DNA from 4 places in the Bradyrhizobium sp. HKCCYLRH3099 genome. Region 2 is predicted to be linked to each of the others. Evidence: predicted binding sites of a transcription regulator. Region 2 holds the regulator's gene; each other region holds the start of a gene.
The links. Region 2 encodes HrcA, which represses chaperone genes, less so after heat shock. Its sites were predicted from a motif close to GTTAGCACTCNCNNNNNGNGAGTGCTAAC; they were not measured.
Positions count from the first base shown of each region.

Region 1 (7,438 bases), on a different contig from region 2:
GGCGAGCCTGATCTCCCGATCGTCGGACCAGGACTGGGTCAGATGCCCGGCCTCGAAGCTGACCCGGCGGACCGCCTGCGGCATCCAGGACATCTTGAACTCGGCTTCGCCGCCGAACCCGCTGATCCCGCTGCCGATCGAACGTCCGGCCGAGCCGTGCAATTCGACGTCGATGGCCTTGTCCTTGGCGTAGCAGATCACCGTGCTGCTGGCGCGTGCCGACACGGTCGCACCAAAGACAAGCGTCGCAGCAAGGGCGATGCTCACGCCCCGTCCAGTCACGGCCATTCCAAACATCCTCGAGCCTCGATTGCACACCGTGCATTGGTCGTCGGATGGCGGCGTCCGGTTTGACGGACAATCAAGCAGGCGCCAGACGACAAACGCCGCCCTGACAGGGCGGCGTTCATGTCCTCGTGGACGTCCTGCAGGCTGCGCTCACACCAGGCTCGCGCGCGAGGCCTCCCGCCAATCCCCGGCCGAGCCGGCGCCTTGCAGTTCGGCCGCCAGCCGGCGCTCGACGAACCGGCGCTCATGATCGGCGAGCTTGGTCGCAAGCAACCGGCGATAACGCCGCACATTGGCTTCGCGGGAAAACCGCAGACGGGCGGCCGGCCGCGTCCAGACGGCTGACGCGCCGGGCGCATGCTCACCCGCAGCACCGTCAGCCTCGACATCGACCCGCGGCACGATGCGCATGGCCGCCCCGCCGCGCGGGCGTGGCGGCTGATCCTCGCGGTCCAGCTGACGCAGCGCGCCGAGAATGTCGGACAGGCGGAGCGGATGGACGAGCCCTGGAATCTTGCGCAGGCCGGGCTGCGACTCCACGGCGTACATGTCCGATGCCCAGGACGACAGGATCAGCCGCTTCTCGGCCCGCGACAGCTTGACGTCGTTGATCAGGTCGGCCGGAGATTCGTAATGCGAGGCCGGATGGAAACCGGCTCCGGCTGCGGTAATCGAAACACGATGCTCGCTCATGGCGTCTCTCCTCCTCAACTCCTTTCACAAGAGACTGATGGCATCGCGACGCGGGCGACAAGGCGTCCCCGCGTCGCAGGTCAAAACGCGTCAGGCCGCCTTCTGCTGCGCGATCTGCTCCACCTGTGCGGTGCCGATGGCGATGCGGCGCGGCTTCATGGCCTCGGGGATTTCGCGCACCAGCTCGATCCGCAGCAGGCCGTTGTCGAAGGTCGCTGACGTCACCTGCACATAGTCGGCGAGGTTGAACTGCCGCTTGAACGGGCGCGACGAGATGCCCTGGTAGAGGTACTCGCGGCCCTCTTTGTCCGTCTTGCGGCCTTCCACCGTCAGCACATTGTGCTCGGCGGTAATGGACAGCTCATCGGGGGCGAAGCCGGCCAGCGCCAGCGAGATCTGATAGCGGTCGTCGCCGAGCCGCTCGATGTTGTACGGGGGATAGTTGTCCTCGACGGCGCGCTGCGTCTCGTCGAGCATGTCGAACAGGCGGTCGAAGCCGATCGTCGAACGCCACAGCGGGGTGAAGTCGTAGGTCCTCATAGCCAAGTCCTCCTGGGAGCAAGATGGATACAAGGAGCGCCGAGCGATGCAGGACGAACTCTGCTGTCCAGACACCCGGTCAGCGCCCAGATCGTCAACCGGGCCCGGATGGCACCCGGCGCCGCCGGAGCGGCGACAAACGAATTAGAAAATTCAGTGCGGGATTCAAGAGGGCTCGTGCGGATTTTTTTGCCGCGATTTCTCGCCGCGCAAACGCGTGTCAGGCGGCGACGGCGGACAACCGCTGCAACCGCATCGTCGCCTCGCGGAGCACGCTGACGAGGCGGTCGCGCTCGCGCTGATCGATGTCGCCGCGCGACAGCACCGCCTGGCAATGCGCCACCACGCGCTGTTCGCTCTCGATCAGGAAGCGGGTCAGACGCCGGGGATCCCCCATGCTCATGACCGCGGTGGGGTTGGGCGGCGGATGATCGTACTGCCACGCTGGCATGATCGGCCCTGCGAGCTCTTGCTGCCTGCGCTGCTGATGAGACCGGGGCGGCGCGACAGCGCGCAATCACACCTCCCGTCGACCGTCGGTCCGCCCGGCCACGGCAGCGATTGTGGCCGGTTCTGGACCGATTGCGGTCGTGACAGGGATTGATAGCTGCGCGTTGTGGCCGATCCACGACCAGCGCTGCGGCAATGAGTTGTTTGTCCGGATTATTTGTTGCCGGGGCGGGCCGGCGGCCTGCCGTCCGCCCCGGCGTCACGATCAGTAGTCCATCGCCGGGGCAGCGGCGGCTTCGGCCTTCTTCGGCTTGTCGGCCACCAGCGCCTCCGTGGTGATCAGGAGCGAGGCGACCGAGGCCGCATCCTGCAGCGCGGTGCGAACCACCTTGGCCGGGTCGATCACGCCGGCCTGCACCAGATCCTGGTACTCGCCGGTCGCGGCGTTGAAGCCCCAGCTATAGGTATCCTTCTCCAGCAGCTTGCCGACCACCAGCGAGCCGTCGTCGCCGGCATTCTGCACGATCTGCCGCACCGGCACCTGGATCGCGCGCCGGATGATGTCGACGCCGGCCTTCTGGTCGGAGTTCGCGGTCTTGACGCCGTCGAGCACCTTGGTCGCTCGCAGGAGCGCTACGCCGCCGCCGGGCAGGATGCCCTCCTCCACCGCGGCGCGGGTGGCGTGCAGCGCGTCGTCGACGCGGTCCTTGCGCTCCTTGACCTCGACCTCGGTGGCACCGCCGACCCGGATCACCGCGACGCCGCCGGCGAGCTTGGCCAGCCGCTCCTGCAGCTTCTCGCGGTCGTAGTCGGAGGTGGTCTCCTCGATCTGCAGCCTGATCTGCTGCGTGCGGGCCTCGATGTCCTTCTTCGCGCCGGCGCCGTCGACGATCGTGGTGTTCTCCTTGTCGATCACCACCTTCTTGGCGCGGCCGAGCATCGACAAGGTCACGTTCTCCAGCTTGATGCCGAGATCCTCGGAGATCGTCGTGCCGCCGGTGAGGATCGCGATGTCCTCCAGCATGGCCTTGCGGCGGTCGCCGAAGCCAGGCGCCTTGACGGCCGCGATCTTCAGGCCGCCACGCAGCTTGTTGACGACGAGCGTGGCCAGCGCCTCGCCCTCGACGTCCTCGGCGACGATCAAGAGCGGCTTGCCGGACTGTACGACGGCTTCGAGCAGCGGCAGCATGGTCTGCAGGCCCGACAGCTTCTTCTCGTGGATCAGGATGTAGGGATCCTCGAGCTCGACCCGCATCTTCTCGGAGTTGGTGACGAAATACGGCGAGACATAGCCGCGGTCGAACTGCATGCCCTCGACCACTTCGAGCTCGGTGTCGAGGCTCTTGGCCTCCTCCACCGTGATCACGCCCTCATTGCCGACCTTCTGCATGGCCTCGGCGAGGAAGCGGCCGATCTCGCTGTCACCATTGGCAGAGATGGTGCCGACCTGCGCGATCTCGTCATTGCTGGTGATCTTCTTGGCGTGCGCCTTGAGATCTTTCACGATCGCGTCGACCGCCAGATCGATGCCGCGCTTGAGGTCCATCGGGTTCATGCCGGCGGCGACCGACTTCGCGCCTTCCTTGACGATGGCCTGGGCGAGCACGGTGGCGGTGGTGGTGCCGTCGCCGGCGAGATCAGCGGTCTTCGAGGCCACTTCGCGCACCATCTGCGCGCCCATGTTCTCGAACTTGTCCTCCAGCTCGATCTCCTTGGCGACCGTCACGCCGTCCTTGGTGATGCGCGGCGCGCCGAACGATTTCTCGATCACGACGTTGCGGCCCTTGGGACCGAGCGTGACCTTCACGGCATTGGCGAGGATGTCGACGCCGCGCAGCATGCGGTCGCGCGCGTCGGTGGAAAACTTCACGTCCTTGGCAGCCATGTTCATCGTCTCCTTTCTCTAATGACTGTCAGTTCTGAGGATTAAGCGGCCTTCTTCGCCGCGACGGGGGCGTCGATGATGCCGAGCAGGTCGCTCTCCTTCATGATCAGGAGATCCTTGCCGTCGATCTTCACCTCGGTGCCCGACCATTTGCCGAACAGCACGCGGTCGCCGGGCTTGACGTCGAGCGGCACGAGTTGCCCCTGCTCATTCCGCGCGCCAGGGCCCGCGGCGACGATCTCGCCCTCCTGCGGCTTCTCCTTGGCGGTGTCGGGAATGATGATGCCGCCCTTGGTCTTCTCCTCGGCATCGATACGGCGCACGAGCACGCGGTCGTGCAATGGACGGAAATGCATGCACATCCTCCTTCACAAGATCAGCGATGTCATAAGCCTCGGGTCCCATGAGGCCCCCGGGCGAGCAACGACCTAGGAAAGCCGAGATTTTCGTTCAAGAGGGTCACGAAAAATTTTTGGCACTCGGCGGGAACGATTGCCAGGACGGCTTGACCGCGGCTGCCGTCCTGACCAGTTCTACGGGCGCCAAAAACCGTCCCCTTCCGTCGAGGAAAAAACGATGCAGCTTCTGCGTTGTGTCCGGCCTTTGGTCCTACTGCCGGCGATCGTGCTCTCCCTCCTGACAGCCCCTGCCCTCGCCCAGATCCCCGACCTTAAGCTCGGCCGAGTGCCGACGCTCGCGCCGCTGGTCAAGGAGGTGACGCCCGCCGTCGTCAACATCTCGGTCGAAGGCAAGGTCCGGCAGGACAATCCGCTGTACCAGGACCCGCTGTTCCGCGATTTCTTCGACGTGCCCAAGCAGGTCGAGAAGCAGATCAGCGCCACCGGCTCGGGCGTCATCGTCGATGCGGCAAGGGGCTATGTGATGACGGCCAATCATGTCGTCGAGCACGTCACGACCGCGCAGATCCGCACCAAGGACGGCCGCAAATTCTCGGCACGCCTGGTCGGCCGCGACCCCGCCACCGACATCGCGCTGCTGCAGATCAAGGACCCGACCGAGTTGAAGGCCATCGCGCTCGGCGACAGCGACGCGCTCGAGGTCGGCGACTTCGTGATCGCGGTCGGCAATCCCTTCGGCCTCGGACAGACCGTCACCTCCGGCCTCGTCAGCGCGCTCGGCCGCACCGGCCTCGGCAAGCAGGGCTATGAGGATTTCATCCAGACCGATGCCGCGATCAATCCCGGCAATTCCGGCGGCGCGCTGATCAATCTGCGCGGCGAGCTGGTCGGCATCAACACCGCGATCATCTCGCCGGGCGGCGGCAATGTCGGCATCGGCTTCGCCGTGCCGATCAACATGGCGCGGCGGGTGATGGAGCAGCTGGTCGCCAATGGCCGGGTCGATCGCGGCCGCATCGGCGTCACCCTGCTCGACCTGGACTCGCCCGCCGACGGCCGGGTGATCGGCGCGCGCGTCGCCGACGTGGCGGCAGGCTCCCCGGCCGAGCGCGCCGGCCTGCGCAAGGGCGACGTCATCGTGAAGGCCAACGACATGCCGGTGCGCAGCGCCACGCAGGTTCGCAATCTCATCGGGCTCACGCCGGTCGGCCAGCGCGTCCGTCTCGTGTTCGAGCGCGACCGCGCACTCGGCAATGCGACGGTCGAAGTTGCTCCCGTCGCAGAGGAGCGCGCGCGGGTGCGGACGTCGGGCTGAGGGGCCATTTCAACCTTCAGTCCCCGGCGGAGACGAACACGACGTGTAGTAAATTTTTACCGCACATCAAGCATGGAACGAGACGCGGATACCTCCCTAAACGGCTGTTAAGTGCTGCCGCGCTTAGTGCGCCCGGGTGGAGGGTGTGCAATGCGGACTGATGGGCTGGCGTTCAGTTTGCCACGCTGGCGCGTGACGCGGTGGCTGGCGGATCCGGGACATGAGGTGTCCGCGGACATCCGCCTCGCCTTGACCGGCGAGCTCTACGGCTGCTGGTCGGTGTTCGCCGGCGGCGCCATCAACACGGTGGCCGTCGCCGCCGCGCTCGCACTGCGCACGCCGACCTCCCTTTTCATCACCTGGTTCTTGCTCGAAGTCGCGATCTGCCTGTCACGCCTGATCGTGATGATCATAGCCTATCGCCGCGCGCGCCGGCAGCTCTCGACCCCGACCGACATCCACATCCTGCTCGCGGTCGCCTGGAGCGCCAGCGTCGGCTTCGGTGTCGGCATCAGCCTCGCGTCCGGCGACTGGATCGCCGCGTCGCTCACCTGCATCTCCTCGGCGGCCATGGTCGGCGGCATCTGCTTCCGCAATTTCAGCGCGCCGCGCCTGGTCGGCACGATGATCCTGTGCAGCATCGGCCCGGTCATCCCCGGCGTCGCCACCTCGCACGAGCCGCTGCTGTTCGCGATGTATCTGCAGATGCCGGTCTATTTCCTCGCCATGACCGGCGCGGCGTTTCGCCTGAACAAGATGCTGGTCGCGGTCATGCATGCCAAGAGCGAGAGCGACGAGCGCGCCCGGCTCGATCCGCTGACCGGACTCAACAATCGCGCCGGCCTGATCGACGCGCTGCAGCGCCGGCTCGCCAGCAAGCACCATGACGGCCCGGGATTCGCCGTCCTCTATCTCGATCTCGACGGATTCAAGCCCGTCAACGATACATTCGGCCACGCCGCCGGCGACGAGCTCCTGATGATCGTCGGCCGGACGCTCAGGGAGATCGTCGCGCCGTCCGACGTCATCGCCCGGATCGGCGGCGATGAGTTCGTCGTGCTCTCCACCGATCCCGCGCTCGATCACGCGCTGGCGCTCGGCGATCGCATCATCGAGGTGATGACCACGCCCTTCGTCCTTCCGAACGGCGCCCAGGTTCATGTCGGCATGAGCATCGGCATCGCCGCGGCGCCAGACCACGGCACAGATCCGGAGTCGCTGCTGTTTGCGGCGGACGCCGCGCTGTATGAGGCCAAGGCGAGCGGCAAGTCGTGCTGGAGATTGGCCTCGGCGGAGGCCAATCTCGCAGCGCTGCGCAAGGTCACGGGCGACCAGATCACGACGAGGCCGGTCGTGACGGCGGCCTGATTTCGGCCTAGGCGGCCGAGGCGAGCCAGCTGTCGAAATCGATCGCGCCCAGCCGGGCCTGCCCGAGCGGTGTCAGCGACTGGTCATCGATGAGAGCGCCGAAATAGCCGGCCTTGGGATCGGCCACCACCTCCCTTCCATCGCCTGCAGCCCGCAGGCGTCGCGAGACGAAGCTGGCAAAGGGCTGCTTGTCGGGACCGGCAATGTCGATCGTGGCATTCAGCGGCGCCCGCAACACCACGTCGGCAAGCGCGGCCGCGACATCATCGGCCGCGATCGGCTGGAACATTGCCGCGGGCACGACGACCTTCCCGTCGACCGCGCCCGCATCGGCGATGCCGCGGACGAACTCGAAGAATTGCGTCGCCCGCACGATCGTGTACGGCAGGCCCGAGGTCTTGATCACCTGCTCCTGCGCGACCTTGGCGCGGAAATAAGCGAGGTCGGTCATTCTGTCGGTGCCGACGATCGACAGCGCGACATGGTGCTTGATGCCGGCGGCCTTGCCCGCGGTGACCAGGTTGCGGCTCGAACGCTCGA
Region 1 covers NZ_JBNPTW010000013.1:178,592-186,029, forward strand. The annotation lists gene ACQR1Y_RS23375 (hypothetical protein) at 1-288, opposite strand, end outside; gene ACQR1Y_RS23380 (hypothetical protein) at 439-981, opposite strand; gene ACQR1Y_RS23385 (Hsp20 family protein) at 1,072-1,521, opposite strand; gene ACQR1Y_RS23390 (hypothetical protein) at 1,742-1,972, opposite strand; gene groL (chaperonin GroEL) at 2,237-3,856, opposite strand; gene groES (co-chaperone GroES) at 3,898-4,212, opposite strand; gene ACQR1Y_RS23405 (trypsin-like peptidase domain-containing protein) at 4,433-5,530, shown strand; gene ACQR1Y_RS23410 (diguanylate cyclase domain-containing protein) at 5,681-6,898, shown strand; gene ACQR1Y_RS23415 (SDR family oxidoreductase) at 6,906-7,438, opposite strand, start outside.
Region 1: groES (co-chaperone GroES) is a predicted target of HrcA. The motif match lies at 4,328-4,356, and genes of this name have one in related genera.

Region 2 (7,438 bases):
GGCATGCCGGACGTGGCTGTTGAAGTCGCAATACGGACATTTCGACAGGCAGAACGGCCAGTGCACATAGACGCCGAACGCTTCGCTGTCAGCGCTGCTCAAGACAGATCTCCGCGAGTTTCACGAAGGCGCGGGCACGGTGCGACAGGCCAAGGCCCAGCGGCGGCAGGCCGTGCTTCTCGATGCTCGTCATCTCGCCGAAGGTCCGGTCATGTCCTTCGGGCAGGAACATCGGGTCATAGCCGAAACCGGCAGTGCCGCGGGGCGGCCAGACCAGGGTGCCGTCCACCCGCGCCTCGACCTCCTCGACGTGTCCGTCCGGCCAGGCGACGCACAGCGCCGAGACGAAATGCGCGGTGCGCTTGTCGGCGGTGACAGCGCCGCGCTCCTGCAGCAGGCGCTCGATCTGCGCCATCGCCGCGGCGAAATCCTTGGTCGGTCCGGCCCAGCGCGCGGAATAGATGCCCGGCGCGCCGTCGAGCCCATGGACGACGATCCCGGAATCGTCGGCGAAGGCCGGCAGCTGGGCGGCCTCGGCCGCGGCCACCGCCTTGATGCGGGCGTTCGCCTGGAAGGTGTCGCCAGTCTCCTCGGGTTCGCCGAGCCCGAGTTCGCCCGCCGAGACGGCCTCCACGCCATAGGGCGCCAGCAACTCGCGCATCTCGACGAGCTTGCCGGAATTATGGGTCGCAATGACGATGCGGCCAGTGATCGGGCGGTGTGGGCTGCTCACGCGACCGCCATCTTCTGCAGGTCGACCAGGCGGGCGACGCCCTTGCGGGCCAGCGCCATCAGCGCCAGGAACTCGGCTTCCGTGAACGGGGTCTTCTCGGCCGTGCCCTGCACCTCGATGATGCGGCCGTCGCCGGTCATGACGAAATTGGCGTCGGTCTCGGCCTCGGAATCCTCGGCATAGTCGAGGTCGAGCACCGGCGTGCCGTTGTAGATGCCACAGGAGATCGCGGCGACGTTGGCGCGCAGCACCTCGGCCTTGAGCATGTTCCGCGTCTTCATCCATTTGATGCAGTCGGCCAGCGCCACCCAGGCGCCGGTGATCGAGGCGGTGCGGGTGCCGCCGTCGGCCTGCAGCACGTCGCAATCGACCGTGATCTGGCGTTCGCCGAGGGCCTCCAGGTCGATCGCGGTGCGCAGCGAGCGGCCGATCAGGCGCTGGATCTCCACGGTGCGGCCGGTCTGCTTGCCGGCCGAGGCCTCGCGGCGGGTCCGTTCGGAGGTGGCGCGCGGCAGCATGCCGTATTCGGCCGTGATCCAGCCCCGGCCCTGCCCCTTGAGCCACGGCGGCAGCCGGTCCTCCAGGGTGGCGGTGACCAGCACATGGGTGTCGCCGAATTTCACCAGGCAGGAGCCTTCGGCGTATTTGACGACGCCGCGTTCCAGGCTCACGGGCCGCAATTCATCCGGTGCACGGCGGCTCGGCCGCATGGGTTCTCTCCGTGAATGGAAGGCGCAAGGGGTGTTGATCGGCCTTGTAGGAGCCGGGGCGGGACGCGGCAAGGGCTTATCGGGCCGCGGGGCGCGACCCATGACCCGCTTGCCACCGAGCCGCCGCATCGACACATTAGAGCGAGCTGGGAGGAGAGCTTCTGGTGGCCCACCACGATCCGATCAACCTGATGACACCGCCCGCCGGCCTGGCGCAGCTCAACGAGCGCTCGCGCGAGATCTTCAAGCAGATCGTCGAGAGCTATCTGGCGACCGGCGAGCCGGTCGGCTCGCGCAACATCTCGCGGCTGATCGCCGTTCCCCTGTCGCCGGCCTCCGTGCGCAACGTGATGGCCGATCTCGAACAGCTCGGCCTGATCTATGCCCCGCATACCTCGGCCGGGCGGCTGCCGACGGAAGCGGGGCTGCGCTTCTTCGTCGACGCCCTGATGCAGGTCGGCGACATGACCGAGGCCGAGCGGCAGTCGATCCAGAGTCAGCTCGCCGCCGTCGGCCGGGCGCAATCGGTCGAGGCGGCGCTGGACGAGGCGCTGACGCGGCTGTCGGGCCTCACGCGTGCTGCCGCCGTGGTGCTCACCGCAAAATCCAACACCCGGCTCAAGCACATCGAGTTCGTGCGCCTGGAGCCCGAGCGCGCGCTGGTCGTGCTGGTCGGCGAGGATGGGCAGGTCGAGAACCGCGTGCTGGCGCTGCCCCCCGGCGTGCCGTCGTCGGCGCTGACCGAGGCGTCGAACTTCCTCAATGCGCGGATCCGCGGGCGCACGCTGGCCGAGGCCCGTCTCGAACTCGAGACGGCACTGGCGGCCGATCGCGCCGAACTCGATCAGCTGACGCAGAAGGTGATCGCGGCCGGTGTCGCGAGCTGGTCCGGCGGCGACAGCGACGAACGCCAGCTCATCGTGCGCGGTCATGCCAATCTGCTCGAGGATCTGCATGCGCTCGATGATCTCGAGCGTGTGCGCAGGCTGTTCGACGATCTCGAGACCAAGCGCGGTGTCGTCGATCTGCTCGGGCGCGCAGAAAGCGCCGACGGCGTCCGCATCTTCATCGGTTCGGAGAACAAGCTGTTCTCGCTGTCGGGCTCGTCCACGATCGTCTCGCCCTATTCGGATGCAACGGGCCGTATCGTCGGCGTACTCGGCGTCATCGGTCCGACCCGGCTGAACTACGCCCGCGTGATTCCGACCGTCGATTATGCGGCGCGGCTCGTCAGTCGCCTGTTCGGTGGTTGAAACGTAACATGGTTAACCCGTCCGGCGCGGCGCAAGACCCCGCCGCTCGACCCCGCGCTTGATTTTCGCGGCTCAAAGCACGATATCCCGCCCGACATCCCCAAACCGCCGAACTTGCGAGAAGTCTGTCCATGACCGATCCCGACCTGCACAAGAATGATCCGGAAAACCCGGCGCAGGCCAGCGAACCCGTCGTCTCGAAACCCTACATCATGCCCGACGATCCCGAGACCGGCTCGGCCGAGGCCCTCGCCAAGGAAGCCGCCGACGCGCGGGACAAGATGCTGCGCACGCTGGCGGAGATGGAAAATCTGCGCAAGCGCACCGCACGTGAGGTCGCCGACGCGCGCATGTACGGCATCACCGGCTTCGCGCGCGACGTGCTCGATATCGCCGACAATCTGCAGCGTGCGCTCGATGCCGTGCCGGCCGAGACCCGCGAAAATGCCGATGCGGGCCTGAAGGCACTGATCGAGGGCGTCGAGCTCACCGAGCGCTCGCTGCTCAACACGCTGGAGAAGAACGGCGTCAAGAAGTTCGACCCGACGGGCCAGAAGTTCGACCCGAACTTCCAGCAGGCGATGTACGAGGTGCCGGATCCATCCGTGCCGTCGGGCACCGTGGTGCAGGTCGTGCAGGCCGGCTTCATGATCGGCGAGCGCGTGCTGCGCCCGGCCCTGGTCGGCGTGTCCAAGGGCGGCGCGAAGGCCGCGCCCGCGGCGAGCAACGATCAGTCGAATAGCGCAGCCTGAGTTTGAACGAGCGGTCCACGCGCGGACTGCTCCATGCAAAAACGCAAAAAAGCCACCGGCGGTACCGGTGGCTTTTTCGTTTACTGGAGCTCCGATGAGCTTGGACCCGCTCAGCCCCTCGGCTGGATGCCGTCGCGCACGGCGCGGAAGCGCGGGAAGGCGGCCGACCACTGGTCGCGCGGCGCGCTGCCGATGATCCGCAAGGTGCTCGGGCCGCTGAAGCGCAGCCACTGCACCACGGTCACCGGCGTATTGTCCTTGCCGCTGACCGCATCGATACGGGTCTCATAGGCCGGCAGGCCGTCGATGCGGATCGGCTCGGACATCGTGATTCGCGCCTCACGGACGCCGGGAATCGTGGTGGCCGCCTGCTGCGCGACGCGGGCGCGGTCGCCCGCTTCGGGCGCGACGCCGGCGACCAGCCCGATCACCACGAAGGGCGCGGCCTCGAAACCCTTCTCCTCGTCGCTGTCGCCGAGGATCAGCGCGCCCGGTCCGAGCGTGCGAACGGTCTTGAAGCCGGAGAGCTCGGTGACCTTGAACGGCATGATCCCAAGCTGCTCGTCGACCGGCACGTCCTTGCGGACCACGGCCGAGGCAAACATCTGGCGCACGGCGTCGTCGGTGTAGATCTTGCTCGCCGTTTCCGGCACCTGCACCGCGACATAGCCGGAGAAGCCGCTGCCGGGCAGGATCATCGAATAGCGCCGCACCGGCGTCGCGCCGTCGCGCCCGTTCTCGACCGTGTAGTAGGCGGTGCCCGCCGATGTCTCGATGCTCTCCGGCTTGATGTTGCCAGTGCCGCCGGGATTGGCGGTAAAGGCGTTCTTCACCTCGCCATAGGCGGCCGCCGGCAACTCGGTCAGCAGCACCTTCACGCTCTGGTCCTCGGTTTCGAAGCCGGAAAAATTCTTGGCCTTGCCGAGGCCGACCAGCGGCGCAAGCCCGATGCGCACACCGGGCGGGAAGATGGCATCCGCAGCCAGCGCCGGTCGCAGCAGCGAGATCGAGACCAGCGCCACGGCGAGAAGTCGGAAGAGCGTCATGAGGAAACTGCCTCGTTCAATGGACCAGTTCGACGGCCGCCATCCCCCGGTCACGACCATCCTCGAAAGAGACGCCTTTTAGCGGGTTTGCCGCGCCGGGGACAGGTCGGCAGGGTGCGACGTGAAGTTCCGGCCTAGCATCGTGATCGATCCGCGCTCGATTATGGCTTTGCTAAGGATGTTTGACGGTGCCGGAGGCCGGCGGCTTGGCGGCCGCGATTGGTGTCTGGCGCATCATTTCGCGGCACGTCCGGGCCATCCGCCAGCCTGCCTGGAAGTCTTGCATGGAAGTCTTGGGCCCGTCGTCTGACCTCCGCCGGTGGCGACGATCCGGACGCGGGAGAATCCGCGGTTTTTTCCGCGCGCCCGAGCCTCCTCCGGTCCTTGCGGGTGCCTCCCCCCCTCCTATATGACGCTCATCGTCGCAATATCGCGAGCATTTGATCTGAGGGGGTTTTGGATGGGGGCGCCGTCAGGGCCCCACCCAACCTGCCGCAAAAAGAAGGATATGAGACCATGGGAAAGGTCATCGGGATCGATCTCGGCACCACGAATTCGTGCGTGGCCGTCATGGACGGCAAATCGTCGAAAGTCATCGAGAACGCCGAGGGCATGCGCACGACGCCGTCGATCGTCGCCTTCAGTGACGATGGCGAGCGCCTCGTCGGCCAGCCGGCCAAGCGCCAGGCCGTCACCAACCCCGAGCGCACCTTCTTCGCAGTCAAGCGCCTGATCGGCCGCCGCTACGACGACCCGATGGTCGAGAAGGACAAGAAGCTCGTCCCCTACAAGATCGTCAAGGCCGGCAACGGCGACGCCTGGGTCGAGGCCGACGGTAAGACCTATTCGCCCTCGCAGGTCTCCGCCTTCATCCTGCAGAAGATGAAGGAGACCGCTGAGGCCCATCTCGGCCAGAAGGTCGACCAGGCCGTCATCACCGTCCCCGCCTACTTCAACGACGCCCAGCGCCAGGCCACCAAGGACGCCGGCAAGATCGCTGGCCTCGAAGTGCTGCGCATCATCAACGAGCCGACCGCAGCGGCGCTCGCCTATGGCCTCGACAAGACCAAGGCCGGCACGATCGCCGTGTACGACCTTGGCGGCGGCACCTTCGACGTCTCGATCCTGGAGATCGGCGACGGCGTGTTCGAGGTGAAGTCGACCAATGGCGACACCTTCCTCGGCGGTGAAGACTTCGACATGCGTCTGGTCAGCTACCTCGCCGACGAATTCCAGAAGGAGCAGGGCATCAACCTGCGCAACGACAAGCTCGCTCTGCAGCGCCTCAAGGAAGCTGCCGAGAAGGCCAAGATCGAGCTGTCGTCGACCACGCAGACCGAGATCAACCTGCCCTTCATCACCGCGGACCAGTCCGGTCCGAAGCATCTGACGATGAAGCTGACCCGCGCCAAGTTCGAGGCGCTGGTGGCCGACCTCGTCGAGAAGACCATCGAGCCGTGCCGCAAGGCGCTGAAGGATGCCGGCCTCACCGCCGGCGAGATCGGCGAAGTGGTGCTGGTCGGCGGCATGACCCGCATGCCGAAGATCCAGGAGATGGTGAAGCAGTTCTTCGGCAAGGAGCCGCACAAGGGCGTCAACCCCGACGAGGTGGTGGCGATCGGTGCCGCGATTCAGGCCGGCGTGCTGCAGGGCGACGTCAAGGACGTGCTGTTGCTCGACGTGACCCCGCTGTCGCTGGGCATCGAGACCCTGGGCGGCGTGTTCACCCGCATCATCGACCGCAACACCACGATCCCGACCAAGAAGAGCCAGGTGTTCTCGACCGCCGAGGACAATCAGAACGCGGTCACCATCCGGGTCTTCCAGGGTGAGCGCGAGATGGCGGCCGACAACAAGATGCTCGGCCAGTTCGACCTGATGGGCATTCCGCCGGCCCCGCGCGGCATGCCGCAGATCGAGGTGACGTTCGACATCGACGCCAACGGCATCGTCAACGTGTCGGCCAAGGACAAGGCCACCGGCAAGGAGCAGCAGATCCGCATCCAGGCCTCGGGCGGTCTGTCGGAGGCCGACATCGACAAGATGGTCAAGGACGCCGAGGCGAACGCCGCGGCCGACAAGAAGCGCCGCGAGGCGGTCGATGCCAAGAACCATGCCGACGCGCTGGTGCACTCCACCGAGAAGGCGCTGGCCGAGCATGGCTCGAAGGTCGCCGATACCGAGCGCCGCGCCATCGAAGACGCCGTCAGCGATCTGAAGGAAGCGCTGAAGGGCGACGATGCCGAGGCGATCAAGGCCAAGACCAACACCCTGGCCCAGGCCTCGATGAAGCTCGGCGAGGCCATGTACAAGCAGCAGGCCGAGAGCGATGCGGCCCGCGACGCCGCCAAGGATGATGTGGTCGACGCGGAGTTCACCGAGGTCGACGACGACAAGAAGAAATCTGCTTAATCGACGGTAGAGGCTGATAGCCATGACCCCCATGCCAAAGAGCGCAGCCAGCGTCTCGTTGGATGGGGGTCATTTTCTTTGAACCGGCGCGCGGCGTGCGCGCGAGCCGTTGAGGTCTGACGATGTTCGGGCGGGTTTGATTGATGTCCACCAAGCGCTGCTACTACGAGACCCTGGAAGTCGAGCGCGACGCCGACGAGACCAAGCTGAAGTCGGCCTTCCGCAAGCTCGCGATGAAATGGCATCCGGACAAGAATCCGGGCGATGCCTCCAGCGAGGTCAAGTTCAAGGAGATCAACGAGGCCTATGAGGTGCTGCGCGACGCCGACAAGCGCGCCGCCTACGACCGCTACGGCCATGCCGCGTTCGAGCAGGGCGGCGGCGGTGGCCCGCACGGCTTCGGCGCCGGTTTCGCCTCGTCCTTCTCCGACATTTTCGAAGACCTGTTCGGCATGGCCGGACAGCGGCGCGGCGGGACGGGGCGCGAGCGCGGCGCCGACCTGCGCTACAATATGGAGATCACGCTCGAGGA
Region 2 covers NZ_JBNPTW010000009.1:33,390-40,827, reverse strand. The annotation lists gene hemW (radical SAM family heme chaperone HemW) at 1-102, opposite strand, end outside; gene rdgB (RdgB/HAM1 family non-canonical purine NTP pyrophosphatase) at 89-733, opposite strand; gene rph (ribonuclease PH) at 730-1,443, opposite strand; gene hrcA (heat-inducible transcriptional repressor HrcA) at 1,608-2,696, shown strand; gene grpE (nucleotide exchange factor GrpE) at 2,828-3,448, shown strand; gene ACQR1Y_RS18560 (hypothetical protein) at 3,559-4,494, opposite strand; gene dnaK (molecular chaperone DnaK) at 5,011-6,906, shown strand; gene dnaJ (molecular chaperone DnaJ) at 7,050-7,438, shown strand, end outside.

Region 3 (7,438 bases), on a different contig from region 2:
CAGGCCGCCAGCGCGCTCGGCAAGGTGGACTCGGCCGACCAGCAGAAGATCCTGAGCGAAGAGATCCAGGAGCGCGTGGTCTCGATCTTCGAGGCCTGCAACTTCCAGGACCTGACCGGCCAGCGCATCAACAAGGTCATGACCACCATGAAGTTCATCGAGCACCACATCGTGGTGATGATGGACATCTGGGGCGGCGTCGACGCCATCAAGGCGCATGTGCCGCCGATCGTCGACACCCGCGAGGGCGACGCCAGGCTGCTGAACGGCCCGAAGGCGGAAGGCGATGTCGGCCACGCCTCGCAGGACGACATCGACGCGCTGTTCAACTGAGCCGCCGCGGCCTCTGCAATACGAGATCTCAAACAAAAACGCCGGCGTTCCCGCCGGCGTTTTTTCGTTTGTCCCGTTCGGCTGAAGCGGTCCCAGGGGCGTGATGTGTTTCCGCGGAGTCGAATCTGGAAGATTAGGGCACGCGCCCTATTCCGCAGCGCGCAGCTTGGAGACTAGCTGCCACCCTCCCCCTCCAGGGGAGGGTGAGACTGAGATCGCAGCTCCGCCGTCGTCATCATCTGCAGTTTGAGATCGAGCAGCCGGTGAGCCTCTGCCCGGTCATGAATGGGAGCATCATGCGCTTCTTGGATATCGCATGACGCTGAAAGACTCAGGCGCGCGGTCCGCAGCGGACATAGACCATGGTCTGGTAGCGGGTGGCCGCGTCCTTGTCGACGAAGCGGGTGATCAGCACCCGTCCGTCGAACGAGACGACTTCGCGATCCTGCTCGCCGCCGGGAGGGCCGGCCGGACCGATGTAGTTCTTGCCGCCGGCCGAGCCCTTCAGGCGCAGCTCCTGCGGGGTCGCCTGGTCGGCCAGATGCATCACGACACCGCCCGACGTGCCGGCACCGATCACATAGGGCTGCTTGCACTGTGCCAGCGCCATCTTCTCGGTCCGCGCGCGGTCGTTGGGATTGTTGTAGGCGGCGAGGCCCCACTTGCCCACCAGATCCTCCGCGCGAATCGTCGCCGGAACCTCAGGCTCCACGGCGACCTCCGGAGGCGCGGGACTGGAAGGCGAGAGGTTGAAACCGCCCCCGCATGCTCCCAGAAGCGTTGTGAGCGCCGCTGCGATTGCGAGATTGGCAACCGGCCGCGCGCACCGTGAACTCGTCATGGCATCCCCTTAGGAACAAGATCATGGCTGCCCCGTCCGGCAACCAAGCGCAAAACGCGCATCAGAGCAATGACGTCGGATGACGACGCCGCTCCACTAACATGTCTGGCCCGCGACAGCATCCCCCTAACAGCCTGAACAAGCGCTTAACCGGTGCCCCTTGCTTGACAGGAACAGCGCCAAGCCATATTCCGGCGATGGCCTTTAGCACTCGGAGGGCATGATTGCTAAAGCCCCGAGTCACGTGGCCCCACCTGGGCGCCAAATGTGGCCGGATTCAGAAATCCAGACAATCACCGTACCAAAGCACCCGCAAAGGGACCTGTCATGGCCAAATCGAAGTTTCGTCCCCTGCACGACCGCGTCGTGGTTAAGCGCATCGACGCCGAAGAGAAGACCAAGGGCGGCATCATCATTCCGGACTCCGCCAAGGAAAAGCCCTCGCAGGGTGAAGTCGTCGCCGTCGGCCCGGGCGGCCGCGACGAGAACGGCAAGCTGACCCCGCTCGACGTCAAGGTCGGCGACCGCGTGCTGTTCGGCAAGTGGTCCGGCACCGAGGTCAAGCTGGACGGCGAGGAGCTCCTCATCATGAAGGAGTCCGACATCATGGGCGTCGTCGCCTGATCCCGATCCGCCCGGGGCGGCGCCAAGCCGCCCGGGGCAACTAGCGTTGTTCAACCTCGTTCAGGCGACAGGCAGGCGATCACGCCCCTGGCCGTCGGGGTCCACTCCAGGAGAGATTTCAAATGGCAGCCAAGGACGTCAAATTCTCTGGCGACGCGCGCGACCGGATGCTGCGCGGCGTCGACATTCTCGCCAACGCCGTCAAGGTGACGCTCGGCCCGAAGGGCCGCAACGTCGTCATCGAGAAGAGCTTCGGCGCTCCCCGCATCACCAAGGACGGTGTCACCGTCGCCAAGGAGATCGAGCTCGAGGACAAGTTCGAGAACATGGGCGCGCAGATGCTGCGCGAGGTCGCATCCAAGACCAACGACCTGGCCGGCGACGGCACCACCACCGCGACCGTGCTCGCCCAGGCCATCGTCCGTGAGGGCGCCAAGGCGGTTGCCGCCGGAATGAACCCGATGGACCTCAAGCGCGGCATCGACACCGCGGTGGCCGCCGTCATCAAGGACATCGAGAAGCGCGCCAAGCCGGTCGCCTCCTCCGCCGAGGTCGCCCAGGTCGGCACCATCTCCGCCAACGGCGACGCCGCGATCGGCAAGATGATCGCCCAGGCGATGCAGAAGGTCGGCAACGAGGGCGTGATCACGGTCGAGGAAAACAAGTCGCTCGAGACCGAGGTCGACATCGTCGAAGGCATGAAGTTCGACCGCGGCTACCTCAGCCCGTACTTCGTGACCAACGCCGAGAAGATGACCGCCGAGCTCGACGACGTCTACGTGCTGCTGCACGAGAAGAAGCTGTCGGGCCTGCAGGCCATGCTGCCGGTGCTCGAAGCCGTCGTGCAGTCGGGCCGTCCGCTGCTGATCATCGCCGAGGACGTCGAGGGCGAGGCCCTGGCCACGCTCGTCGTCAACCGCCTGCGTGGCGGCCTCAAGGTCGCCGCCGTCAAGGCGCCGGGCTTCGGTGACCGCCGCAAGGCCATGCTCGAGGACATCGCGATCCTGACCGGCGGCCAGCTGATCTCGGACGATCTCGGCATGAAGCTCGAGAACGTCACGATCAAGATGCTCGGCCGCGCCAAGAAGGTCGTGATCGACAAGGAAAACACCACGATCGTCAACGGCGCCGGCAAGAAGGCCGACATCGAGGCGCGCGTCGGCCAGATCAAGGCGCAGATCGAGGAGACCACCTCGGACTACGACCGTGAGAAGCTGCAGGAGCGTCTCGCCAAGCTCGCGGGCGGCGTCGCGGTGATCCGCGTCGGCGGCGCGACCGAGGTTGAGGTCAAGGAGAAGAAGGACCGCGTCGAGGACGCCCTCAACGCGACCCGCGCCGCGGTGCAGGAAGGCATCGTCCCCGGCGGCGGCGTGGCCCTGCTGCGCGCCAAGAAGGCGGTCGGCCGCATCACCAACCCGAACTCGGACGTCCAGGCCGGCATCAACATCGTGCTGAAGGCGCTCGAGGCTCCGATGCGCCAGATCGCCGAGAACGCCGGCGTCGAAGGCTCGATCGTGGTCGGCAAGATCCTGGAGGAGAAGTCCGAGACCTTCGGCTTCGACGCCCAGACCGAGGACTATGTCGACATGGTCGCCAAGGGCATCATCGACCCGGCCAAGGTCGTCCGCACCGCGCTGCAGGACGCCTCGTCGGTCGCCGGCCTCCTGGTCACCACCGAGGCCATGGTCGCCGAGCTGCCGAAGGACGCGGCCCCGGCGATGCCGGCCGGCGGCGGCATGGGTGGAATGGGCGGCATGGGCTTCTGAGCCCAACGCCCCATCACCAAGACTTCAGGAAGGCCGCCTCCGGGCGGCCTTCTTTTTGGCGGAGTGTCCCGGTGGGGGTGCAGTGATGGCCGATTGGCGCTACAGCTAGCGCCGATTCCGCTCCCACAAGGATTTTCAGATGCGCGCTATTTTGCTTGCGTTGGCCGTGATTGCAGCGGCCGCGCCGGAACTCGGTTGGGCCCAGAGCAAGAGCGGGACCAAGGCCGCCCCCGCCGTCGAGACACGCTATTTCACCGCGATCGACGGACTGATGGACGGCAATGCCGACGTGATCCTCAAGGAGACGCGCCAGGGCAAGACGGTGACCGCGGCGACGCTCGACGTGTGCTATCCCGTCGCCAAGAATTCGGACCGCAAGGACCGCTTCGTCGTCACCCTCACCGTCAACGGCCAGACCCTGACCGGCGCGACCCAGAGCAACGGCGCCAAGGAGCCGGTCACGGTGAAGCTCACCCGCAAGCCGACCGGCGACAATTTCGAGTTCCGTGGCCAGATCGCGATCGGCAAGACCGTCACCGAAGTGGCCTCGACGGACAACTCCGACGTCAGCGAGAAGGAATTCCAGGAGAGCCAGTCGACCGATGACGGCATCAGCGCGCAGCCGAAGGACTTCACCGACGTGTCGCCCGAAGCCGTCTCCGTCCGCCTCAAGCTCGATGCGGTGGCCGACTTCCTGAAGAGCCTGAAGGGCGAGAATGTCGAGGTCTCGCTGTCCAGCCTGATCGTGAGCTGCGACGCGCTGCGCGCGGGCGAGCAGACCATCAGCATGACGGTCGATCCCGAGCGCGCCGGCGCGCTGATCGCCAAGGCGCGCGCCACGACCGGCGTCGTCACCGCCGGCTGGACGGCCGGCACGGTCGAGATGGACCGCACGATCCGCTTCGCTGCTGCCGACTGGCGCGACGGCGACAAGATCAACAAGGACAAGCTCGCGGGCGCGATCTCCGACGTCCTGTCCAAGACCTACAACGCCAAGCCGACCGGCGCGGTCTGGAATCCGGTCACCGGCAAGCTGAAGCTGACCTTGAAGCGGCCGAGCCAGCTGATGCCGTCGCTCGAACTGACCGACGTCATCGAGGTCACCGGCCTGGTCTCGATCGACAAGCCCGGCAGCACTGAGGCGCTGATGCTGTGGATCAGCAGCCCGACGACAACGACGATCGACGAGAACTCGTCGGCCAAGCTGATCCTGTCGGATGAATCCTCCGGCGACGAGGAAGGCGACACCCGCGACGACGGCGGTGCCATCGACGAGCTGGCCAAGGTCTTCAAGGCCAAGCGCTGGGACGCGGACAACTCGGTTTGGAAGTAAGGCGAGCTCCGACGGCAAGCGCCGCGATCTCCGCTCTCCACCCTCCCCTGGAGGGCTAGCGTGAGCACACATCTCGAAGTCGGACCCAGTCACTTCAATGCACGGACGGTAGGCTCCCTCGCCCCGCTTGCGGGGAGAGGGTTGGGGTGAGGGGCAGCCACACCCACCGACCGTGCGGAAAGCCCCCCTCACCCGGATTGCATCTCGCGATGCAATCCGACCTCTCCCCGCAAGCGGGGCGAGGTAAATCCCGTCGCGGCCAAGATGTGTGCTGAAACTAGCCTGGAGGGGAGGGTCGATCGCACGCGAAGCGGGCGAGCGGGGTGGGGGTGAACCGCGGACATCGGTGCGAGTGGAGAGATCACCCCACCCCGGCTCATACGCGCTTCGCGCCTATGAGCCGACCCTCCCCCTCCAGGGGAGGGTGACAGCCGGGCCATCATTTCGATCGATGCAATTACGGGTTTCTAAGAAGCGCCCGTCCCGGCTCAGTTCGTGTTCAGCCGGAAGCGCAGCGTCTTCGGGCCGATGAAGGTGATCAAATCGCCCTGACGCTTCCAGTTCGTTGCCGCGCTCAGCGCGGCGATCAGCTCGTCGTCGGCCTGGGCACGCGCCGCCGGGCAGTTGCGGTCCTCGATCTGGCCCGCGATGAACACGATGGTGTTGCCGGCGACCGAGAACTGGCCCTTGCCGCCCTTGCACCAGAGCTCCAGCACGGTCTCGCCGTGGTCGCCGATATCGAGATCCGGCACCCGCTTCGAGCCGGGCTGCGGCAGCGCGTCCAGCGTCATTTCCATGCCGAACGGAAACTCCTCCGCCGCCATTGCATCGACGGACATGCTGGACATCGCCAGCGCGACGATCACGCCGGCCATGGTTCGCGTCATGGTTCGCGTCCTGGCTCGCTTCACAACTCGCATCATTCCTCTCGACAGATCATCACGCACGGAGCCCGCCTTGTAGGCGATCGACTCGATGGCTGCCAGCACGGCTCCCGCACAATTGTGGTCCAAACATAGCAAACCCCGCGTTGCCCAGGCGACGCGGGGTTTTTGTCGCAGTCCGTTCGATCGCAATCGGTCTCTGTCTTGAGCGATGGCGCTACTTCAGCACCATCGCGGTGAACGGATAGACATAGGCCTGCAAGGTCACGAACAGGCCGACCAGACAGGCCAGCACGATCGAGTGCAGGAAGACGTAGCGCAGGATCGAGCTCTCGTGGCCGTACCAGTTGGTGGCGGTCGAGGCGACGACGATGGATTGGGCGTCGATCATCTTGCCCATCACGCCGCCGGAGGAGTTGGCGGCCGCCATCAGCACCGGCGACAGGCCGAGCTGCTCGGAGGTGATCTTCTGCAGGTTGCCGAACAGCACGTTCGACGCCGTGTCCGACCCCGTCAGCGCCACGCCCAGCCAGCCGAGCAAGGTGCCGAAGAAGGGATAGAGCACGCCTGTCGTGGCGAAGGCGAGGCCGAGGGTGGCGTCCACGCCGGACAGGCGGGTGAGCGTGCCGATCGCGAGCATCGCCGAGATCGTGATCAGCGAGATCGCGCAGAGCCGGATGGTGCGGCCATATTCGGCAATCAGCTTGCCCGGTCCGACCCCCATCAGGAAACCGGAGATGATCGCAGCGATCAGCATGCCGGTGCCGGTGAAGGTCAGATAGGTGAACGAGAACACCGCACCCTCCGGCGTCGGCTTGGCAGCCACCGGCGGCATCTTGTTGATCAGCTTGTCGAGCTCGGGCACCGGATAGTTCCACGCGAAGTTCGCGTTCGCCCAGCTCTTGAAGGCGCCGCTGCCCCAGATCAGCATGATGATGCAGACGATGATCCACGGCAGCAGCGCGCCCCACAGTTCGGCTTGCGTCAGCGGCGTGCGGTCGAGCGGCTTCTGCGCGGCCATGGTCGCCGCCGAATCGTCGCGTCCGCGCAGCGCCGGCGACAGCCACAGCTGCCGCGGCTGCCAGACCTTCAGGAACAGGATCAGCGCGCCCATCGAGATCAGCGAGGCGCCGATGTCGACGATCCAGGGATTGATGTAGTTCGAGATCAGGAACTGCGGCACGGCGAAGGAGACGGCGGTGACCAGGATCGCCGGCCAGACGTCCTTCATGCCCTTCCAGCCCGCGAACGCCCAGATCACCCAGAACGGCACGATCAGCGAGAACACCGGCAATTGCCGGCCGACCATCGCGCCGAGGATATAGGGATCGATGCCGGTGACCGAGGCGAGGCCCTGGATCGGCGTGCCGAGCGCGCCGTAGGCGACCGGCGCGGTGTTGGCGATCAGCGACAGGCCGGAGGCCGCGAGCGGCGAGAAGCCAAGACCGATCAGCACGGCGCCGGTGATGGCCACCGGCGTGCCGAAGCCGGACGCGCCCTCGAAGAAGGCGCCGAAGGAGAACGCGACGAGCAGCAATTGCAGGCGCCGGTCCTCGGTGACGCCGCCGATCGCGCGCTTCAAGAGCTCGAATCGGCCGGTGGAGACCGTGACCTGGTAGAGAAAGATGACGTTGAGGACGATCCAGCCGATCGGGAA
Region 3 covers NZ_JBNPTW010000008.1:229,220-236,657, forward strand. The annotation lists gene ACQR1Y_RS18235 (protein phosphatase CheZ) at 1-333, shown strand, start outside; gene ACQR1Y_RS18240 (hypothetical protein) at 665-1,174, opposite strand; gene groES (co-chaperone GroES) at 1,502-1,798, shown strand; gene groL (chaperonin GroEL) at 1,921-3,564, shown strand; gene ACQR1Y_RS18255 (hypothetical protein) at 3,704-4,897, shown strand; gene ACQR1Y_RS18260 (META domain-containing protein) at 5,386-5,784, opposite strand; gene ACQR1Y_RS18265 (L-lactate permease) at 5,999-7,438, opposite strand, start outside.
Region 3: groES (co-chaperone GroES) is a predicted target of HrcA. The motif match lies at 1,378-1,406, and genes of this name have one in related genera.

Region 4 (7,438 bases), on a different contig from region 2:
GCCTTGCGTGCCGATGGCGCAGCCGCCCTGCCCGGCTTGGCGGGCGTCTTCGCGATGGTCTTCACACCGGGCTTGGCGGACGTCTTCACCGTCGCCTTGCTGCCCTTGCTGATCTTCAGCGCCGCAGCCTTGGCAGCGGCGCGTGTTACTGATTTCGTCGTACGGCTCTTGCTGGCCATGGTGCTCTCCCTGCGAGTCCTCGCAGCGAGGGTAGCACATGTTGTCGAACCTCAGCAGCTTCTCCAACAAAAGTCGTCATTCCGGGGCGTGCGAAGCACGAGCCCGGAATCCATTCCTCCGCGCGTTCTGCCGCCCAATGGATTCCGGGCTCGCGCGACGCGCGCCCCGGAATGACAGCGGTGATGGGGCGGCGACCTGGGCTACTGCAGGGCTACGAACTGGGAACCTCGTCGCAAGGGCGATAAGGATTGGAGAGACTCAGCAGCGTCTCCAATAAAGGTCGTCATTCCGGGGCGTGCGTAGCACGAGCCCGGAATCCATTCCTCCGCGCGTTCTGCCGCCCAATGGATTCCGGGCTCGCGCGACGCGCGCCCCGGAATGACAGCGGTGATGGGGCGGCGACCTGGGCTACTGCAGGGCTACGAACTGGGAACCTCGTCGCAAGGGCGATAAGGATTGGAGAGACTCAGCAGCGTCTCCAATAAAGGTCGTCATTCCGGGGCGTGCGTAGCACGAGCCCGGAATCCATTCCTCCGCGCGTTCTGCCGCCCAATGGATTCCGGGCTCGCGCGACGCGCGCCCCGGAATCACAGCGGTGGGTGGAGATGCTGCAGTGACCTTCAGCTCAATGCAGCCGGAACACGCCGTCAACGGCGCGCAGTTCGGCCGGCTTGATCAGCTTCGAATGCGCCACCGTGACCGAGTGAAGCGGGCCCTCGATCTTCTCCTGCCAGAACGCCAGGAAATCCTGCAGCGCCGGAAATTTCGGGAACAGGTCGTAGTTCTGCCAGACATAGGTCTGCAGCAGCGAGCGATGGTCCGGCATCCGATACAGGATCTGCGCGGTCGTCAGCCCATAACCCAGCACCTGTTTCCGAAAGTCCTCGGAAACCTCAACCCTCGACACCATGCCAACCCTCCGTTTCTGGAGCGCATGTCCGCGTGGCCAACCGGGATGGAGCCACCCGGCAAAGATGCGCTCACTGCAAAAGAAATGTGACGCATGTCCTCAACCCATCTCAAGCTTAAATGTTTAACGGTATGTTGAAAAATGCTGCATTAGCAGCCACTTAGCCCAGGTGCTAATACGGTGTTTCGCGTTTCGTTCCGCTCGTGTTAACGCTATAGGAACGCTTTGGCAGAGCGCGCAGTTGACTGCTAATTTTTCTGCTACAAGGCCTTGCCCGGCTGGAAACTCTCCCCTAAATCCAGGCCGCGTGCTGGCACTCGCCGGCATCGACTGCCAAATCTCCAGAAACTGACAATCGCTTCAATTGCTTAGGAGGACTGTATGGCTTTCCGTCCGCTTCACGACCGCGTCGTGGTCAAGCGCATCGACGCCGAAGAGAAGACCGCTGGCGGCATCATCATCCCCGACTCGGCCAAGGAAAAGCCCTCGCAGGGCGAAGTGATCGCGGTGGGCCCCGGCGCCCGCGACGAGAGCGGCAAGCTGGTCCCGCTCGACGTCCAGGTCGGTGATCGCGTGCTGTTCGGCAAGTGGTCGGGCACCGAGGTCAAGATCGACGGCCAGGAGCTGCTGATCATGAAGGAAAGCGACATCATGGGCGTCATCACCGACGCCGGCGCCAAGAAGAAGGCCGCTTAAGCGCTGTCGATCCTCATCCTGAGGAGCCGGCGCAGCCGGCGTCTCGAAGGATGAGGCCCCAACCACCTCCTCATCTCGTCCTTCGAGACGCCCGCGACGTGCGCGGGCTCCTCAGGACGAGGACCTCGATCAAAACTCAGGGAAACCCAATATGTCAGCGAAAGACGTAAAGTTCGGCGTCGAAGCCCGCGACCGCATGCTGCGCGGCGTGGACATTCTCGCCAATGCCGTGAAGGTCACGCTCGGTCCGAAGGGCCGCAACGTCGTCCTCGACAAGTCGTTCGGCGCGCCGCGCATCACCAAGGACGGCGTCACCGTCGCCAAGGAGATCGAGCTCGACGACAAGTTCGAGAACATGGGCGCGCAGATGGTGCGCGAAGTCGCCTCGAAGTCCGCTGACGCGGCTGGCGACGGCACCACCACCGCGACCGTGCTGGCCCAGGCCATCGTGCGCGAGGGCGCCAAGGCGGTTGCCGCCGGCATGAACCCGATGGATCTGAAGCGCGGCATCGACCTCGCGGTCGAAGCGGTCGTCGCCGATCTCGTCAAGAATTCCAAGAAGGTCACGTCGAACGACGAGATCGCCCAGGTCGGCACCATCTCCGCCAACGGCGACTCCGAGATCGGCAAGTTCCTCGCCGACGCCATGAAGAAGGTCGGCAACGAGGGTGTGATCACGGTCGAGGAAGCCAAGTCGCTCGAGACCGAGCTCGACGTCGTCGAGGGCATGCAGTTCGACCGCGGCTACATCTCGCCCTACTTCGTCACCAACGCCGACAAGATGCGCGTTGAGATGGACGACGCCTACATCCTCATCAACGAGAAGAAGCTGTCGTCGCTGAACGAGCTGCTGCCGCTGCTCGAGGCGGTGGTGCAGACCGGCAAGCCGCTGGTCATCGTCGCCGAGGACGTCGAGGGCGAGGCTCTGGCTACGCTCGTCGTGAACCGTCTGCGTGGCGGCCTGAAGGTCGCTGCCGTCAAGGCGCCGGGCTTCGGCGACCGCCGCAAGGCCATGCTGCAGGACATCGCGATCCTGACCGGCGGTCAGGCGATCTCGGAAGACCTCGGCATCAAGCTCGAGAACGTCAACCTCTCCATGCTCGGCCGCGCCAAGAAGGTGATGATCGACAAGGAGAACACCACGATCGTCAACGGTGCCGGCAAGAAGGCCGACATCGAGGCGCGCGTGGCGCAGATCAAGGCGCAGATCGAGGAGACCACCTCGGACTACGACCGTGAGAAGCTGCAGGAGCGTCTGGCCAAGCTCGCCGGCGGCGTCGCGGTGATCCGCGTCGGCGGCGCGACCGAGGTCGAGGTCAAGGAGCGCAAGGATCGCGTGGATGACGCGATGCATGCGACCCGCGCGGCTGTCGAGGAAGGCATCCTGCCGGGCGGCGGCGTCGCCCTGCTCCGTGCCTCTGAGCAGCTCAAGGGTGTCCGCACCAAGAACGAGGACCAGAAGACCGGCGTCGAGATCGTCCGCAAGGCGCTCTCCGCTCCGGCCCGCCAGATCGCCATCAACGCGGGCGAGGACGGCTCGGTCATCGTCGGCAAGATCCTCGAGAAGGAGCAGTATGCCTACGGCTTCGACTCGCAGTCCGGCGACTACGTGAACATGGTGTCCAAGGGCATCATCGACCCGACCAAGGTCGTGCGCACCGCGATCCAGAACGCCGCCTCCGTGGCGAGCCTCCTGATCACCACCGAGGCGATGGTCGCCGAGCTGCCGAAGAAGAACGCCGGCGGCCCCGCGATGCCTCCGGGCGGCGGCATGGGCGGCATGGACTTCTAAGTCCGGCCTCCTCGTAAAGAGGGCCCCTGGTATATTTCGCCAGGGGCCTTTCTTTTATATCCGCACGATTGCGACAGGATCGGCACGCGGTAGAGAGTAATTTTTGCCCACTGTTGCTCATTCGCAACATATCTATTCTAGAAAATTGACTTCTAAATACAAAGCGTTGTGGTCCTTGGCACAATTTGACATGTACCACGGCTGTCGTATTGACCGCGGAACCCGTGCCGAATGAATAATATTTGATCTAGGAATTGGTCGCGGAACATCATTGAATGACCACACTATTTTACAAGGGAATCGGTGTTGGAACGCACCACCATTCCATCGACTTGAGAACGACCGGCATAATGCCTAGGACAACATCGGCATTGAACGTCGTCGTGGCCGAGCAACATATTGCCCGCGGCACCACGACTTCGCCCTGCATTTCGCTAACGAAGTCGTTCGGCGTTGCTCGAGACTATGCAATGAACGCGAGCCTGACTAGGCCCACGGCCGCAGTGCCAGGGTACGTCTATGAAGTCCTTGTGCCCGAGCAGCCCGGTGTCAATATAATCGATCCGGTCGCATACATTGCATCGCACAATACAAACCCACTTGTTTCACCCTCATATCATCATGACGGGGATCAAAACTTCTTAGGGATTGTTGCATATCCTATGGCAAGTGGAGGAGGCGTTGCTGTCGCGCCTCGTGCTCCTGGCATGGCGGGCGGAGCGCCGAGACCTCCCCATCTGACGATCCAACTCGAGGCGCTGGTTTTCGCGATGAGAGACGCCGAGATCCTTGTGCACGGAAACATTCCGCCAGCTTGGATCACAAACCGCTACAACATTTTCTAATTCGGGTGAGCTATGGCTGAAACAACAATCATCGATCTCACGAATCGGGTTGGTAAATTCAGCACCGTGACTGCCGAGTGGTGGGAGGATAACTCGAAATTCGTGGTAGTCCGTGGTTTGACCGAAGGTGATTGCCAATCCTTCGCACTGCGTCTCGACCTTGAAAAGCGCGCCTTTATCGATCGCGCACCTGACCCGAAAACGGATCAGTTACTTCAAGGGCAAGCGCTGCAGATATCTCAGTTGGTCTGGAGTGAGCGAGCGAAGTTACTAAAAGTTGCGCAGCGCGGCGCCGCTTAACATTTTTGATAAGACTCGACTGACTCACTCTGGGGTCAACGTGCGCACCGCGATCCAGAACGCCACCTCCGTGGCGCGCCTGCTGATCACCACCTGGGCGATGGTTGTCGATCTGCCGAAGAAGGCCGCTGCCGGCCCGCGATGCCCCCGGGCGGCGGTATGGGCGGCATGGACTTCTAAGTCCGGCCTCCTCGCGAAAACACACGAAGGGCGCGGCGCAAGCCGCGCCCTTTTTGTTTTGCTGTGGGTGGGCAAAGGTGCATGGCACGCCGCTCATTTGTGGCACGTTGTTGCGCGCCGTGCCCACCGTCTTGCCGTTGTGTTCGCCGCACGACGGTGGGCACGCCGCCGCCTGACGGCGGCCGCTTTGCCCACCCCACCGACCCCAGGTCACGCCTGCGCTTGGTAGTCCACAAAACAACTGCGCAGCCAATCGATCACGACCCGCGCGGCGGGATCGCGCTTCAGATGAGTCTGCACCAGCAGCCAGACATCGCGCCGCCTGGGCAATTGCGTCACACGCAGCGAAGGATCGTCGAAGAGATCGCGGCAGGCATGTTCGGGGAGCACGGCAACAGCCTGCCCGCTCCGCAGCACTTCCGACATCACCCGCACGTCATCGGTGATGCAGCGCGCGGCGTCGATGAGCTTGCGCTGCTTCAATATCTGCTGCTCGGGAATTCCATCGAGCTCGTCGGGATAGCCGCAGACAAAGCTCGGGACCGCGCCTGCCGGCTCGATAAGGTAGAGCCCGAGACTGCCGAGCCGAGTAATGGTGAAGTCGCCCTTCTCCGGCTTGCGCAGCCGGATCGCGAAATCGGCCTGCCAGCGGGAGAAGCTGACATTGTGGCTCGCGGTCAGAAGCTGCAGCCGCAGGCCGGGATGCGCCACCAGCAACGTCGCGATGCGCGGCGCCAGGATGCTCTCGGCGACCGCCGGCGTCGCAGCGATGCGAAACCGTCCGGTCACGCCGGCCTGCGCCGCGCCGACCCGCGCGATGTCGGCGGCGTGGTGCGCCATCGCTTCGATGTGAGACACCACCGTTTCGCAGGCCGCGGTCGGCCGGCGTACGCCGTCGACCGCCTCGAACAGCCGCACGCCGAGCGCGGCCTCGATCCGCGCCAGCCGCCGCCCGACTGTCGTCTCGTCGATGCGCAGCCGCTTGCCGGCTCCGGCGAAGCTGCCGGCCTCATGCACGGCCGCGATGATCCGCAGATCGTCCCAGTTCAGATCGCTCGGGCTCATGCTCCGCCGCTAGCACGCTCCCGCGGCGCCTGCAATGCCGCAGCCAACGGCTGCAAAACACCTGCATTCCTGCAGGCTCCCATCCGGCCTAGCATCACCTCGTCAATTCCATCCGCAGGACCTCGCCATGACCACCCCCTCGACGCTGCTGCAGCTTGCCGGTGCCGACCTCAGCCTTCCCTCCCTCGCGCAATCCAGCCTCGTGCTGATCGACATCCAGAACGAATATCGCGAGGGCCCGCTGGCGCTCCCGGACGCCGAGGCGGCGATCGCGCAGGCGACCCGCCTGCTGGCCCGTGCCCGCGCGGCCGGCAGCGTGATCATTCACGTCGCCCATCAGGGCCGCGAGGGCAGCCTGTTCGACCGGACCGCGCCGCGAGGCGCGATCGTCGACGCGGTTGCGCCGTTGCCCGGCGAGGCGATCGTCGAAAAGACGCTGCCGAACGCCTTCGCCGGCACCGATCTGCAGGCGCGCCTGACGGCCGCCGGCCACAAGAACATCGTGCTCGCCGGCTTCATGACCCACATGTGCGTGTCGTCGACCGCGCGTGCCGCGCTCGATCTCGGCTGGCGCGTCACCATCGATGCCGGGAGCTGCGCGACGCGCGACCTGCCCGACGGCAAGGGCGGCGCCTTATCGGCCGCCTTGATCCATGAGGTGGCGCTGGCCGAGCTGGCCGACCGCTTCGCGATCATCGCGCGCGACGGCGCGGCGCTCGTCTAGCGGATCACGCTCCCGATGCGCCCGGGGCGAAGGCGGCCGGCCTGGTCCTCGTCCCCGGCCGCGAGGGAGAAGAAGATCATCGCAGCGCGGCCGATGACGTTCTCGACGGGAACGTACCCTATCTGTGACATCGCGCGGCTGTCGTTGGAGTTGTCGCGGTTGTCGCCGAGCATGAAAAGATGCCCCGGCGGAACGACGTAGACGTTGGTGTTGTCGAAATAGCCGTTATCGACGCAATCGAGCGTCTCGTAGCTCCGTCCGTCCGGCAGCGTCTCGCGCCAGCGCTTGACACGCTCGTCCTCGTCGTCGCCGCAGGCCTCTATTCCGATCACATCCTCCAGCCGCTCGCGCGGCACGGCCGCGCCGTTGATGTGGAGCACCCCGCCCTTCATCTGGACGCGGTCGCCGGGCAGGCCGACGACGCGCTTGATGTAGACGGTGGCATTGTCCTTGGGCAGAAAGAACGCGACCACGTCGCCGCGCGCCGGCATCGCTCCCCAGATGCGAGCGGACGGCGACAAGCCGGTTGGCCACGGAAACGGCCAGGTCAGACGGCTGTAGCCATAGGGATATTTCGACACGAAGAAGTAGTCGCCGACCAGGATGGTCGGCTTCATCGAGCCCGACGGCGCATTGAACGGCTGATACAGGAAGTTGCGGATCAGCATCGGCGAGGCCAGCAGCAGGCACAGCGCCACGAACCCGGCGACGAAGATACCCAGGATCGCCCACCACGGCTCCCGCTT
Region 4 covers NZ_JBNPTW010000001.1:586,992-594,429, forward strand. The annotation lists gene ACQR1Y_RS02795 (cupin) at 1-179, opposite strand, end outside; gene ACQR1Y_RS02800 (usg protein) at 806-1,090, opposite strand; gene groES (co-chaperone GroES) at 1,472-1,786, shown strand; gene groL (chaperonin GroEL) at 1,938-3,578, shown strand; gene ACQR1Y_RS02815 (hypothetical protein) at 4,436-4,723, shown strand; gene ACQR1Y_RS02820 (LysR family transcriptional regulator) at 5,114-5,953, opposite strand; gene ACQR1Y_RS02825 (cysteine hydrolase family protein) at 6,096-6,692, shown strand; gene lepB (signal peptidase I) at 6,689-7,438, opposite strand, start outside.
Region 4: groES (co-chaperone GroES) is a predicted target of HrcA. The motif match lies at 1,400-1,428, and genes of this name have one in related genera.